2 regions of the Lacticaseibacillus sp. 53-4 genome follow, and region 1 is predicted to be linked to the other one. Evidence: predicted binding sites of a transcription regulator. Region 1 holds the regulator's gene; the other holds the start of a gene.
What was found. The regulator LexA, encoded in region 1, represses DNA repair genes until DNA is damaged. The targets are predictions, from matches to a motif close to CNAACANNTGTTNG.
Positions count from the first base shown of each region.

Region 2: recA (recombinase RecA) is a predicted target of LexA. The motif match lies at 3,578-3,591, and genes of this name have one in related genera.

Region 1 is NZ_BOLT01000005.1:33,078-40,686, reverse strand. Features, by position in the region: gene JUF21_RS03305 (DUF488 domain-containing protein) at 1-205, shown strand, start outside; gene JUF21_RS03300 (5-formyltetrahydrofolate cyclo-ligase) at 205-747, shown strand; gene JUF21_RS03295 (AEC family transporter) at 802-1,746, shown strand; gene JUF21_RS03290 (hypothetical protein) at 1,757-2,230, shown strand; gene lexA (transcriptional repressor LexA) at 2,388-3,014, opposite strand; gene JUF21_RS03280 (hypothetical protein) at 3,137-3,328, opposite strand; gene JUF21_RS03275 (AI-2E family transporter) at 3,548-4,726, shown strand; gene JUF21_RS03270 (hypothetical protein) at 4,723-5,193, shown strand; gene JUF21_RS03265 (hypothetical protein) at 5,266-5,706, opposite strand; gene JUF21_RS03260 (zinc-binding alcohol dehydrogenase family protein) at 5,790-6,815, shown strand; gene JUF21_RS03255 (hypothetical protein) at 6,872-7,165, opposite strand; gene JUF21_RS03250 (GNAT family N-acetyltransferase) at 7,185-7,604, opposite strand.
Region 2 is NZ_BOLT01000023.1:23,429-31,037, forward strand. Features, by position in the region: gene JUF21_RS08940 (aldo/keto reductase) at 1-280, shown strand, start outside; gene JUF21_RS08945 (TetR/AcrR family transcriptional regulator) at 464-1,000, opposite strand; gene JUF21_RS08950 (DUF2316 family protein) at 1,087-1,398, opposite strand; gene JUF21_RS08955 (diacylglycerol kinase family protein) at 1,584-2,522, shown strand; gene JUF21_RS08960 (magnesium transporter CorA family protein) at 2,578-3,468, opposite strand; gene recA (recombinase RecA) at 3,664-4,737, shown strand; gene phnE (phosphonate ABC transporter, permease protein PhnE) at 4,792-5,595, opposite strand; gene phnE (phosphonate ABC transporter, permease protein PhnE) at 5,592-6,377, opposite strand; gene phnC (phosphonate ABC transporter ATP-binding protein) at 6,379-7,149, opposite strand; gene JUF21_RS08985 (phosphate/phosphite/phosphonate ABC transporter substrate-binding protein) at 7,224-7,609, opposite strand, start outside.

The sequences.
Region 1 (7,609 bases):
GTGGTACGGCCACGACCCGGCAAAAGCCGAGGAATTCAATCGCCGCTACATTGCCGAGCTCGACGCCAATCCGGAAACCCCGGATTTTCTGCAAAAAATTCGCCAGCTCGACACCGACAAAGTGCTCCTGCTCTTCGGGGCCAAGGATGAAGCTGACAACAATGCCACGGTGCTCGCAGACTACCTGAAGGAGAAAATCGGCTAGTGCAAACCAAACCCGAATTCCGCAAGGCCCAGCTCAAGCGGCTCAACGCTGCGGCCAAGCAAACGCAGGCCGAAAGTGCCGGCCTGATCGACCAGCTGCTGGCGCTGCCGCAGTGGCAATCCGCCCGCACTATCGCCACCACCGTCAGCGGCCCGATCGAAGTGACCACCGGCGGCATTATCGAAGCGGCGCAGCAGGCCGGCAAAACGGTGCTGCTGCCGCGCGTGATGCCGCACCGCCAAATGGCCTTTTTGAAAGACCCAGGCAGCGCCAATCGCGTCACCAGCAAGTTCGGCATCCCCGAGCCCCCTTACGTTGAGGCCGCAGTCGATCAGCACCCCGACCTGGTGATCGTGCCCGGGGTCGCCTTCGTACCGGCCACCGGCGCCCGCATCGGCTTTGGCGCCGGCTACTACGACCGCTTCTTGGCGAAGTACGATGGCCCCACCGTCGCTTTGGTCCCCAGTGTCATGAATTTTGCCGCGCCGGCGTGGCCGGTCGAAGCTTTCGACGTCCTGATCCAAACGCTGCTGACCGTTTAGTCTCGCAGCGAAAAACCAGCGGCAAGGTGTTTGCCGCATGTGAGGAGTAATTTTTTGACTAGTTTTCTCTCAAGTTTAGGCGGGGTCTCCGAGATCTTGATCCTGGTCGCCATCGGCTACGGGCTGACCGCCCTGGGGTGGTTCAACGACCGCTCCAGCCGTGTGATCGCCAAGGTCGTCACCCAGGTCGCCCTGCCCGCCTACATGATCGAAACCATCTGCTCGCGCTTTTCCGCAAGGGAGCTGGCGGCACTGCTGCCGGACCTGCGCTTTCCAGTGCTGTCGATGGCCGTCCTGTTTGCCCTGTCCTTTGTGGTGGCGCGCGTGATTCGCGTTGACCCCAAGCGCCGCGGCCTGTTCAAGTCCATGTTTTTTAACTCCAACACGGTGTTTATCGGCCTGCCGGTCAACCTGGCGCTGTTTGGGCCGAAAAGCGTGCCGTATGTGCTGGTTTACTACATGGCCAACACCACCATTTTCTGGACGATCGGGGTTTACTTGATCCAGCGCGACGGCCCGCACGCCGCCCACTTTGACCTCAAGCAGACGCTGGGGAAAATTTTCTCGCCGCCGCTTTTGGGCTTCATGGTCGGCGTCGTGCTCGTCCTGCTGCATGTGCAGCTGCCGAGCTTTCTCTCGGCCACTTTAGGCTACGTTGGTGACCTGACCATCCCGGGCTCCATGTTCTTCATCGGCATCGCGATGTACCAGGCCGGCATCAAAAACATCCGCTTCGACCGCGAACTGCTCGGCGTGTTCTCTGGGCGCTTCGTCTTTGCGCCGCTGGTGATGTACGCGCTGGTCGCCTTCGCCCCGGTCCCGCTGCTCATGAAGCAAGTCTTCATCCTGCAGTCCTGCATGCCGGTCATGACTAACGCCCCGGTCGTCGCCAAGCTGTACGGCGCCGATTCGAAAAACGCCGCGATCACCGTCTCCGCAACCACCCTGTTTGCCATCGTGGTGATCCCAATCGTCATGACCTTAGTGCAACATCTGTGAGGTAAATACATTGAAGAAAATTCTGCTTAGCGCTGCGCTGGTGCTGGTCCTCGCCGGCTGCGGCAGTCAAAAAAAAGCGCCGCAAACCAGCTCGAGCAGCAGCGTCAAAATCAGCAAACAGGCGGCACCGAAAAAACGGCCCAACACCAAGGCCGGCATGGATGATCTGATCGGCCACTACTGGGTCAACACTGCGGATGCGAGTGAAGTCCTGCAGATCACCGCCTCAACTGATGGCTACTTTGTGGACGTCCAGCGCTATTCGCAGGCTCAGGCCGGTTATGCGACGGCCAGTGCCGGGGTGTTTGCCGCCAGGCTGGTCCTGTGCAAGCACACATACACTTTCACCGGCCGCGCGCAGCCGAATGCGCAAAGCAGCACATGGGTCTTCCAGAAGCTCAGTGCGACCAAGATCAAACAACTGCCGGACGGGCCCCTGTTTCGGCAGGTCAAAAACGACGACCTCAGCACCATTAAACATTAAAGAGAAAGTAAGCCAAAATTGCTTAGTCGCGTTCCATAAAGCAACGTCCAAGCGCACAAACGCCCCTGCACCGCGATTTTAAAAACAAATCGTGGCGCAGGGGCGCTTGTGCTTTGAGCTAAACCCGCTTGATGGCTCAGCCTTTTGACGTTTGTGCTTATTTAACTTCGCTGCGGTACAGGCCAACGACCACACCCAGAATGGAGACGTCGTCGAAGTACATGTCCGACATGGAATCATTTTCCGGGTGCAGCCGCACACCGCCGTTTTCGCGGTAGAAGCGCTTGACCGTCGCCTCGTCGTCCTGGGTCATGGCGACCACAATCTGACCGTTCTCGGCGGTTTCCTGCTTCTTGATGATCAGCTTGTCGCCATCCAGAATGCCGATCTTGATCATGGACGAACCGGAAACTTCCAGGATAAACAGGTCATCTGCAATGTACTCCAGATCATCTGGAATCGGAAAATAGCCATCGATGTTCTCAATCGCGGTGATCGGCACCCCGGCGGCAACCGTACCGACGATTGGGATGCCTTCTTCGGCAATCCCGATGTATGACAAGCCGGCTTTGGTCAGCATCAGCGTGCGCGGCTTGGCCGGGTCCTTGGCAATGTAGCCTTCCGCCAGGAGCCGGTCGAGGTACGCGGCGACCGTGGAGCTGGAACTGAGGCCCACGTTTTTGCCGATTTCCCGCACGGTTGGTGGAAACCCATTGGTTTGAATTGAATCATGAATCGTGTGTAGGATCTGCTTCCAACGTTTCTGACTTGCTTGGGATGGCATGGCCGTCCGCCTCCGCTCTCTAGTTTTCTTTATCATACCAGCGGGAACGCTTGTTTGCAAGCAAAAGGACCGCAGCTTAGGAAAGCATCAAAAAAGACCGCCCAAGCGGTCTCATGTGAACCCTAGAAGCGATGCATCAGGTCCAGCCGGTGCAGCTGCCGGCGGTCGCACTTATTGCGCTGCATCAGGTAGACGCCGCCGAACAACATGTCGACTGCGATCAGCCCGATTCCGAGCACGGTATTGATGACTAGCAGGACCACGGTCACTGCGATCAATGCGCGCAGACTCCACTTCATGACTTTCATACTCATTGGACGCCCCCCTCTCGTAATTTTGATAGTTCTGATTATACCCGAAATCTTGCTTTTGTAAAGGTTCTGTATATAATCAATTTACATTCGGGGCAATTCGGCCGGCACTTGGCATTTATTCTTTACAATTCACAAACAAATCAGCCTTGCGCCGGATTCGCTTTCACCCCCTCATTTAGGTATCATAGAAGTAGTCAACAAACTCAAAGGGGTGCGCGCATGCAAACGAAACGCTCACAGTTTTACCAGCGGTTTTTAAACAACAAGTTTGCCGTGATCCTGGTCGATCTGGTGCTCGCGTTGCTCGCGATTTTTATTTTCACCAAAATTGCCTGGGTGTTTCAGCCTGTGGTCAGTTTTCTGAGCATCGTCGCCCCGCCGTTCATCCTCGCCGGAATCCTGTTCTACATGCTCAACCCCGTCGTCAACTGGCTGCATCAGCGCGGCCTCAACCGACTGCTGGCCATCGCGTTGGTCTTCCTCCTCGTGATTGGGCTGATCGTCCTAGCCATCACTCGCGTTGTGCCGCCCATCGAAAGCCAGCTGCGCAGCTTCATTAATGCGACTCCGACTTACTGGGACGAGTTCGTCCGGTGGATCACCGACCTGAATAACCAGCAGAACATTTTCAGCGACAAGCAGCTGAGTCAGTTCGCCGGCGAGATCCAAACTTGGGTCTCCAAGCGCGGCTCGACCATCTTGTCGGGGACGCTGTCGTCCTTGTCCTCGATCATCTCCACTGTCGGCACCGTGGTGGTTACCGTGGCGACCGCGCCGATCATTTTGTTCTTCATGCTCAAAGAGGGCAACAAGTTCACGCCAATGATCCTGCACCTGGTCCCAACCAAGCAGCGCAAGAGCTTTGGCGACATGCTGCACGAGATGAACGTCAAGGTCGGCTCGTACGTGCAAGGCCAGCTGACCGTCGCCATCGCCGTCGGGATCATTTTCATGGTCGGCTATTCGATCATCGGCCTGCGCTACGGCCTGATCTTTGGGATGCTGGCGGCACCGTTGAACCTGATCCCCTACTTTGGTTCCGCGCTCGCGATGGTGCCAGCGCTGATCATGGGCGCCATTCAGGGGCCGAAGATGTTCATCGCGGTAATCGTCGTCTTCTTCATCGAGTGGCTGCTCGAGACGCAATTGATCTCCCCGTTTGTCATGGGGAGTAAACTAGAGATGCACCCGATCACCATTGTCGTGGTCCTGCTGACAGCAGGGTCCATGTTCGGACTGGTGGGTGTGATCTTGGGAATCCCCGGCTTTGCGGTGATCAAGATCGTGGTGGTGCGCCTGTTCAGATGGTACCAGCAAGTCTCCGGGCTCTACCCCAGCGATGTTCCCGACAAGACCCTGCAACTCACCTCGCAGGAGAAAGCAGATAACTCAAAATGAACACTTTTCTGATACTTTTAGATGCCGCACTGATCGGACTGGGCGCGTATTACCTGTTCTGGCAGAGTAAAATCGACGTGCGCGGCGCGTATTCGACCTTTCAGTTGGTCATGGCCGTCTTCTTTGGCTTCTGGTTCGTCAGCACCGGCGTCGGCAACATGTACTATGTCGTCTTCATGGCGGCCTTCCTGACTCTGACCGTGATGACAGGCAGCACCGGCCTGACGCCAACGCGCCTGATCAACGTGGGCCTGTTCTCACGGGTCATCCCTTACACGCGCCTGGTCGGTGTCACCTTGACCCCACTGCAGCTGCCCAATGGCCAGGCCATGGTCGTGGCTGTGTTTGGCCTGTCCGCCCGCCGCTTCGTGCGCCTGACCTTCCGCAGCGATCTGCAGTCGCTGATCCAAGTGCTGCGCCCGCGGGTGCCGCAAAACGTCGAGATCCGCGTGCAGCAGGTCCAGTAATTTTTTCATTGAAATGCAAAACCGCTTGGCCCGTCACAGACAGGTCAAGCGGTTTTAATTTGCCCAGCCGGCTTACTTGCCGGCATCCGGGTCATGATCGTGCGCCTGCTCGCCGAAGTAATCCGGCGGCATCGGGCCGCGGTCGATTGGGCGATTCGGCTGGCGAAAGGCAAACAGCCCGGCCAATGCCGCCACCAGCAGCACGGTCGCGCCGATCACCTGCCACATCAGCAGCAGCCCAATCAGGTACACGTACAGCAGCGCCACGATGGCCAGACCGAACAGGAAGTCGATGAAGAACCGGGTCACGCGCGTGTGGGCGGCAGAATCAAAGTAGGCCAAAAGCCCCAGGAGAATCACCGTGCCGAAGCCGAAGCTGAGCGCGGCGGTCATCGCGATCGGCGTCTGCGGCTGCGTCACGTACCACGCAAACCAGCTGAACAAGCAGCCAAACACAAATAAGAGCAGGTTGATCCAAAGCTGGGTCCGCGACCCCTTTTTATTGCTGCGCATACGCGGCCTTCTTTCAGTAAGTTCATCAAGCAAGTCAAAAACAGCTACAATTAATATAGCACATTCGAAGGGAGTCGTATTCTATGTTCGAAAACCTTGGCTTTGCCGCCTATGACGGCCTGGCCCTTGATGATCCCACCAGCCTGGTGCCGATCGACCTGAAGCGGCCCAGTGCCGGGGCAAATGATGTGGTCGTCCAGGTTCGAGCCATCGCCCTCAACCCGGTCGATGAAAAGCAGCGCGCAGCCCTGGCCAAGCAGACGCAGCCGCGCATCCTCGGCTACGACGCGTGCGGCACGATCGCCGCAGTCGGCAGCCGCGTCACCCGGTTTAAGCCAGGCGAGCGCGTCATGTACGCCGGCACCACCAAGCGCCCCGGCAGCTTCCAGCAGTTCCAGGCCGTATCCGCCGACCTGATTGCCGCGGCGCCAGCCAATTTGACGGCCGGCGAGGCGGCCGCGCTGCCGCTGGTCGGCTTGACCGCCTGGGAGCTGCTGTTTGAAAAAATGCACTTCACCCCGGCCGCAGACGCCAACCGCGGCAAGACCCTGCTGATCATCAACGGCGCAGGCGGTGTGGGCTCGATGCTCAGCCAGCTGGCGCACTGGACCGGCATGACCGTGCTCGCCACTGCCAGTCCGCGGCATTTTGACTGGCTGACGCAACACGGCACGGCCGTCCCGCTGGACTACCACGACGACTTGATCGGCGCCGTCCACCAGGCAGGCTATCCGATCGTCGATGCCGTCGCCATTTTATACGCGACCGAGCCTTACCTGGGACTGGCAGCGCAACTGGTCGCCCCGTTTGGCCACGTCGGCGCGCTCGCGACGCCGCAGGGACCGCTGGAGGTCACCGCGCTCAAGGGCAAAGCGGCAAGCCTCGACTTTGAGTTCATGTTCGCGAAAAGCGATTACCACCATGACATGGCTAGCCAGGGCCACATTCTCTCTCAGTTGGCCACGCTGGCGTCAGTCGGGTTGCTCGATCCCAGCGTCACGACCCGCTACGATCGCATCACCATTGCCAACATCAAGGCTGGCCTGGCCACCTTGATGGCCGGTCACCAAACTGGCAAGATCGTCCTTGATGGACCTTTTGAAGGGTAAATGAAAACAAGGTGAAGACGTTTCATGGCGTCTTCACCTTGTTTTGTCGATTGAGCCTATTTGGCAAAGCCCAGCGCCTTTTGGAGCACGGCCTTAGCCTGCGCCTCGGAGAAGCGCTTGGGATCAAAAATGATCGACCCAGGGCCCATGTAGTAGTGGAACAGCTTCAAGGTGCCGCGCGGGGTCAGCGTGCGCAGGCGCAGCTCGTCGTTGACTTGGGCTAGGTACTCATCGCACCACTTCTCGTCCATCATGGCCGGCTCGTCGCGCTCGGTGATGTAGCCCTGCTCCAGCAGCAGGTTGGCCCCTTCGGCTTTTTGCTCTCTTGAGACGTTTTCTGTTGGCTCCATGTCTGCCTCCCTGCTCGGACTAGAACTTCGGCTCCAGCAGCTTGCGCGGCCGCACAAACGTGGCCACCTTCGTATCGCTGCCGCGCTTAAAGCCGGCGTGTTCATAAAAAGCCGCCATGGCTTCATTGGTCGTGACGATCACAATGCGGTCGACCTGCTTGAAGTACTCGTCGAATTGGTCCAGCAGCTCGGTGCCAATGCCCTGATGCTGATACTCAGGCAGCACGATCAGATCCTGCACAAAGACAATGGTGTGCATGTCCGACACGCCGCGAATCACGCCGACCAGCTTGTCGCCGTCGCGCGCTGTGAGTAGCGTCGAATTGGCAATGCCGCGCGCCGTTTCCGCTGGGTCATTGAGGTAATGCGTCATGTGGACCGCGCCGTAAAGCGCCTTGATTTCATGGATCGTCAGTGCCGATTCAAACGTGTAATTCAAAATTT
Region 2 (7,609 bases), on a different contig from region 1:
CAAAGGGGAGACCTTCTCTGGGGTTGACTACCTGACAGGGGTCAAGGCCGCAAACGTGCTGAAGCAGCGGCTTGGCACGGCAGACTTAGCCGGGCTGGCCCTGCGGTACATTCTGATGTATGACGCGGTGTCTGCCGTCATTCCCGGCGCAAGCAATCCGACGCAAATCGAACGGAACACCCGGGCGTCTGCGTTGCCTGCGTTCACGCCGGGGCAGATGCAAATCGTGCGAGAGGTTTACGATGAATACATCAAGAACCCGGTCGATTATCTGTGGTAACGCAAAAGCCGCTCGGTGAGCGGCTTTTTTGTCGGTAGTGAACGGCCCGACGGACGCTATTGATTCCTATTGGTCTAAGATTGATTGTGCCAGTTACGGGAAGAAATGCTGTAATGGCGAGGATACTAGCCATAAATAACGATTCCCGTGGTTTGTGTATGAGGGGGAAAGACGGGGTACCAATCAGACGGCCTGTTTGGCAGCAATTTGGGCCAGCAGGGTGCGGGGCGCGCGTTTGTCATCTTTGATCCAATCCAGAGTCATCTGGTACAAGCCCGCGCCAACGTAGCTGTTAAAATAGCGCTTAAAGTCCGGTGCAAAGGGCACCTGAGGGACATTCTCCGCGTAGAAACGGACGGCGTAATCGCGAAAGCACTCGGCTGGCACCAGCTCGGCACCCGTTTGGATCAACGCCTCAAACAAGCCGCTGTGCGCGTCGACATACTGAAAGTACGCCTGGCAGATGAATAGCGGCCCTTTGTGCGGTAGGCGGGTCAGGAAGTCGTATAAAGGGGCGAGCTGCTCATCGACGTAATCAATCAGCACTGCTTCCTTGGACGGGTAGTGGCGATAAAACGCCATGCGCGAAACGCCGGCGCGCTCAGTTAGATCACTGATTGAAATATCGCTGAAGGCCTTGGCAACAATGAGGTCACCCATTGCTTGCCTAAGCCGTTGCTTGGTTTGTTTTTGAATCAGCTGATTCTTGGGATTTGCCATATTTGCCTCGCACTTGTCATTGATTCCCGTTGATGTGACAAGTGTAACATCATTTGACCATCGATGCTAGAATCGGGCGTGAATGATCAGTTATCGCCGGGGGACATGCGCCGCTGGTCGATGGCGGCAGCATCCAAGAACCAGTGGCGGTGCCAGTCGCCGCTGAGCGCAGTGAACGGCACCGGTGTTTTACCCTGGGCCTTGACCTGGTCCAGCAGGTAATTGCGCAGGATCCACGGATCATTGAGAGATTGCTGGGTGAGCGTGAACAGGTGGTCCAGTTTCGTTTCTGAGATGTGTAGGGCGGCTGCGACCTGGGCCTTGGTCAGACCCGTTAATTCAAAGTTAGCTTGCAGTTCGTGGCGAGTGGCCGCCATTTGTTCGGGATTTAGTGACATTTGATCGTCTCCTTTTAGTTGTAATGACATTATAAAAATTATGCGGTTGGAATGGCACCGAGTTGTGAGACGTTTCAAGCATATCGTTTCATCAAAGCCAATCCTCATTGTGCGCGAAAGGGGCGACTTTTGGTACAATGGACGTAATTCTTGCCATTATTGGCTAAATTTCTGGGGGCACAGCGGTGAAAGCAATTGAACTGATCATCAACGAGTATGCAGGAAACGCGCGCACGAAAAAGCTGATTCCAAGTCTAATTGCTGCGCTCAAAGAGCAGTACACGTTTGCCACCACGACCTACACGCACGAGGCCGGGGACGCGCGCAAGGCGATTGAGCGAATTGTCGCCGCAGTCGCGCCAGGCGCTGCCCAGCCCCAAATCGTGGTCATCGGCGGCGATGGCACGCTGCACGACGTGATCAATGGTTTGCAGGAGCTCGGGCGGCCGGACATTCCGGTGGGCTACGTGCCTAACGGGACTGGCAACGATTTTGCCCGGGCGCATGGCATTCCCTTGGAGCCACTGGCGGCAGTTGCGGCCCTCAAAACTGCGCGGCCGCACGAGGCGCGCATCGGCAAGGCCGAGACTGAGGAGTTCGGCACCCTGTATTTTCTCAACAATTTTGGCATTGGCGTTGACGCGCGTATTGTTTACGACACCAATCACTCGCGGGCTAAAGCCATGCTCAACAGCGTTCACCTGGGGCAGCTCTCGTACACTGCAAACATTTTAAAGGCGGTCACGACCCAGCACGCGTTTAAGGCGACTGTCGGCGTTCAAAAAGCCGTGGTGATCCCCAACACATTTCTTTGCGTCTTCACCAACCATCCGTTTCTGGGCGGCGGTCTGCGGCTCTTTCCGGATGCCGCGCAGGATTGGCACCAGCTCAGTTTTGTCCTGGTGCGCAAGGAGAAATGGCGTATCTTGATCCAGGTCCTGGGCAAAATTCTCAGCGGCCAGTCGGTTCACCCCAAACTGGCCCACATCAAACGCCAGCGTTTTCGCTTTGAGACTGAGGCGCACGAGCACATTCAGCTGGATGGTGAGGAATACAACGCCCCGGTTCACGGTGTGCTCAGCCAAACCGATCAAATCATGCTGCTGCCAGCAGCCCAGGCATAACCTCAAAGGCCCGCTTCCAGTTGGAGGCGGGCCTTAGCTGACGTTTTGTTAAGGCTTAGCGGTTGACGTAGTGCGTCATCCAGACGGCAAAAATCAGCGCCAAGACAAGTGATAAGGCAATCGTGATCAACCAGCCGCCCGGCGTGTGCATGAAGGGCAGCGGTACGTTTTGTCCGAAAAAGCCGGAGATGATAGTTGGTGCTGTCAGGACAATCGACCAAATGGTGAGAAACTTCATGGTGTCGTTCAGGTTGTTGTTGAGGATGTTGTTGTAGGTGGCTTCCAGCTGCGCCAAGTTCTGGCTGCCCAGGCTGGTCATGTCGACTAGCTGCCGGGCTTCGATCAGGACGTCTTCCAAGCGCTCCTTTTCCTCTGGCGTGAAGCCGTGGTAGACTGAAAGACCCTTCAGCTGTTCGAGCACGCTTTGGTTCTGCCGAGTCGCGTTGCCCAGGTAAAGCGCGTTGGTTTCTAGGTCAGACAGCTCCAGCAGGCGTTTGCGGGTGGTTTTGTCGCGCAGCGCGAGGGCAATTTGATGGCGCTCAGCGTCGGCTTTTTCCATCAGCGGCATGAAGCGCTGGGTGATCAGGTACAGGCTTTCCAGAAGAAACTGGTAGGCGCTCAGCGCGCGCGGTGTGTCGAAGCGCTGCGTGAATTCTTGAACCAGACTCGCCGCATCGGCGTGGCCGAATGTCAATAGATCGTGTCCTTTGATCACAAACGTCATCTGATGCGTTTCGGCCTGTGCGGCATCACCATCCGCGTCAGGAATGTTGAACACCAGCAGAAAGGTCTCGGCCAAACTGTCGTACTCGACGTGGGCGCGCTCGTGGCGGTCAATGGCGTAGCCGGTTTGCTCGGTTGAAAGTGTATACTGCCTAGTGGCGATCCCGACCGCCTGGGCGTCGTCCAGGTTGATATGATGCCACGTCCAACGTGCTTCTGCCATGATGTGCCTCCCAGTTTTGTTGCCCTTATCATACTGCATAACGAGCGGCGCCGTCACCGCAGGGAAAAGTCGCCCGTTTGCGAAATAAAATAGCGATAAGGGTTGGCACCGAACATATGTTTTGGTGTATACTGAAGCTACGAAAAAGAGAGGACGTATACTATGGTTAAGAAATCTGCCAATGGGCAACCGTCAATGGACAGTGGCGCCCGCGAACAGGCGCTGGATGCGGCGCTGAAAAAGATCAAGAAACAGTTTGGCGACGGCGCGGTCATGAAGATGGGCGACAAGTCCTTGACCAACGTGTCGGTCATCTCCACGGGGATCTTATCCCTGGATCTGGCGCTTGGCGTCGGCGGCTTTCCTAAGGGCCGGGTGATCGAGATTTACGGCCCTGAAAGTTCAGGGAAAACCACGATCGCGCTGCAGGCGGTCGCCAGCGTGCAGAAGAACGGCGGCACGGCGGCGTACATCGACGCTGAAAACGCGATGGATCCGAAGTACGCCGAAGCCCTTGGCGTCAACATCGACGACCTGCTGCTGTCTCAGCCGGATACCGGCGAACAGGGACTGGAAATTGCGGACGCTTTGGTTCAATCTGGGGCGGTCAACATTGTGGTCATCGATTCGGTGGCGGCTCTGGTGCCGCAGGCCGAAATCGAAGGCGAAATTGGGGATTCTCACGTGGGCCTGCAGGCGCGTATGATGTCTCAGGCGCTGCGGAAGCTGACGTCGACGATTTTTAAGACTCAGACAATTGTCATTTTCATCAATCAGCTGCGTGAAAAAATCGGCGTCATGTTTGGGAACCCCGAGACCACGCCAGGCGGCCGTGCGCTGAAGTTCTACGCGACGATTCGCTTGGAGGTCCGCCGGGCGCAACAGGTTAAGAACGGCACTGATGTTGTCGGCAACATCGTCAAGATCAAGGTCACCAAGAACAAGGTGGCACCGCCGTTCAAGACGGTTGAAACGACCATGAGTTATGGCCACGGGATTTCACCGGAAGCCGACATGCTGAACCTCGGGGTCGATCACGACATCGTGGAAAAGGCCGGGTCTTGGTATTCATACAACGGCGAGCGGATCGGGCAAGGCGCGGATAACGCGACAAACTACCTGATTGCCCATCCCGATGTGACCGAAACCCTGCGCAAACAGCTGCAAGAGACCCTGTTTGGGAATGACGACGATGATAAGGACAAAGACGCCGAACCGGCTGAGGCTGATCCGACAACCTTGGACATCGACAGTTCAGACGACAAATAAGCGTAAACAAACAGGCGCTGCGAGAAATTTCTCGCAGCGCCTTTTCCTTTACGCTCAGATCAGCCGCTTACGCAGTGAACCCGAAATGAAGTCAGTCAACGTGACCAGAATGATGATCCCGTAAAGGATGATTCCGACTCGGCTCCAGGAGCGGGTTTGAATCGCGAAAATCAGTGGGGTACCGACACCGCCGGCACCCACCATGCCCAGGATCGAAGCGGACCGGATGGCCAGCTCGAAGCGGTAAAGGGTGTTCGAAACAAATTCCGGCATTAGCTGGGGCAGGCTGGCAATCAGGGTGACTTCTAGCCGCGTGCCCCCGGCAGCCGTAACGGCTTCACCGGCGCCCCCGTCCATGTTTTCGATCGCTTCGGAGAACAGCTTGGCCAGCATGCCGACCGAGTGGAACCCGACGGCCAGGACCCCGGCGAAGGAGCCCGGGCCCACGGCCTTGATGAACATCAGGGCCAGGACGATTTCAGGAAAGGTCCGAATCGCCGTCAGGACAAACTTACCAGAGCGAGTCGTCAACCAGAATTTGTTGCGCGTGTTGGCCGCCCAGAAAGCGAAGGGCAGGGAGATGATGGCGGAGATGAACGTCCCTAAAAAGGCGATGCCTAAGGTCTGCAAGAGACTGGAGGTCAGATCTTCGCCGTCGCCGGTCCAGACGTAGCTGAAGTCTGGGTGGACCAAGCCATTGACGATTGACTTCGTGACCAGCCAGGCGTTTTGCTTGATGTCAAAGCTCGGCATGCCAGTAAATGACCAGATGACGATGGCGACTGTCAGCACCGTGAAGAAGATGTGGCGGTACCGATGGGTGAGGGGGGCTTTTGGCAGCGTACTTGCGTGACTCATAACAGCGCCTCCCTTGCTTTACCAGAGACGTAATCGATAAGCAGCACCACCGCGAAAATGACCAGAACAATCAAGCCCACGCGGTCGTAGCGGAACATGGAGAGTGCCTGCTGGAGGTAGATCCCGATCCCGCCGGCGCCCATGTACCCGAGCACGGTAGACGCACGCACGTTGATTTCAAACGCGTACAGGACGTAGCTGATGAAGTAGTTGGCAATCTGCGGCACCACCGCAAACCGGATGATTTCGATGCGGCCGGCGCCGGCGGCCCGCAGTGCTTCAAGCGGACCCGGGTCGATGGTTTCAATCGCCTCGTAGAAGAGTTTGCCGACCATCCCAAAGGTGAAGATGGCCAAGGCGAAGATCCCGGCAATCGGGCCGATTCCGACGACAGCCACGAACAGCGCCGCCAGCATCAGGTCGGGAATAGTGCGGACGATGTTCAGAATGAACCGAAAGACGCCGACCACGACTTTATTAGTGACGATATTCCGTGACACCAGCAGGGCGTAAGGAAAGGCCAGCGCGGAGCCAATGAGGGTGCCGATGATGGACATCTTCAGCGTCTGAATCATCGGATCGACGGTGTAGTAGGCGTAGCTCCAGTCAACATGGGCCATCTCCTGAAAAATCACCAGGAACTGGCTGATGTTTTGTAAGAACAGGCCCATGTGCGCCTGGGTGATCCAGGCGGACCACACGAGGCCGACCACCATGAAAATGGTCAGCGCCCATTTCTGCCATTGCAGCTTGCGCTTGGGCAAAGAGGAAGGAGCCGTCATGCTACGCCTCCTTTTCTTCGCCGCTGTAAATCTCGGCGATGGCCTCGTCCGTGGCTTCCGCGACCGGGCCGTCGAAGACCTTCTCGCCGGCGCGGATGCCGATGATGCGCGTGGCGTAAGCTTGGGCCAGTTCGACGGAGTGGAGGTTGGCGACGACGGTGATGCCCATTTCGCGGTTGATCCGCTGCAAGTCGTCCATGACGCGCTTGGTGGTTTGCGGGTCGAGGCTGGCAATCGGTTCATCAGCCAAGATGATTTGCGGCTCCTGGGTCAGGGCACGGGCGATGGAGACCCGCTGCTGCTGGCCCCCGGAAAGCTGATCGGCCCGGGTGTACACCTTGTCCTGCAGCTCAACGGTGCCCAACGCGTCATAGGCGCGCTGCTTATCTTCCGCAGAGAAGAGCCCGAAGATCATTTTCCAGGTCGGGTAGTAGCCGACGCGCCCAGTCAGAACGTTCTTGAGGACGGTCGCGCGATTGACCAAGTTGAAGTTTTGAAAAATCATCCCGATTTGGCGCCGAATGTGCAGCAGCTGCTTGCCCTTGGCCTTGGTAATGGAGGTCCCGTTGATGCGGACATCGCCTTCAGTGACGTCGTGCAGGCGGTTGATTGCGCGCATCAGCGTGCTTTTGCCTGCGCCTGAGAGGCCGACGACCACCACAAACTCGCCTGGTTGGATCGCCAAGTTGATGTCCTTCAGACCGACGACTCCGTTCGAGTAGATTTTGGACACATGGTCAAATTCGATGACCGGTTTTACTGATTCTGACATTGCTTTCCTCCACGTTTCCCGCTACGTATAGCAAAAGCGCTAGAGGGCTAGCGCTTCTGCGTGCGATGCATGACTTACTTGTTTTCGCCTTCAGCAATCTTGTCGTATTTCCGAACAATGTCAAAGTTTGAATCCTTGGTTTTGACATAGCCTTCATGCGTGTAAATGCTGGAGATAATGGCGTGCCCCTTCTTGCTCTTGGCAATGGTCATGAAGGCCTTGCTGAGCTTGTTGCGGAAGGCTTTGCTCATGTCGGTACGAACGGAAATGGTATCGTTCGGGATTGGCTTGGTGAAGTAGATTGGCAGCACTTCGGTCATGATGTTTGGCACATCCTTCTTGACGACGTTGCGGGCGTCTTCAAAGACGAAGGCCGCGTCGGTGTCGCCGTTCAGAACGGACATGACGCCTTGGTCGTGACCCTTGACGGTCACCAGGGTGTCATCCTTTGGGACATCGA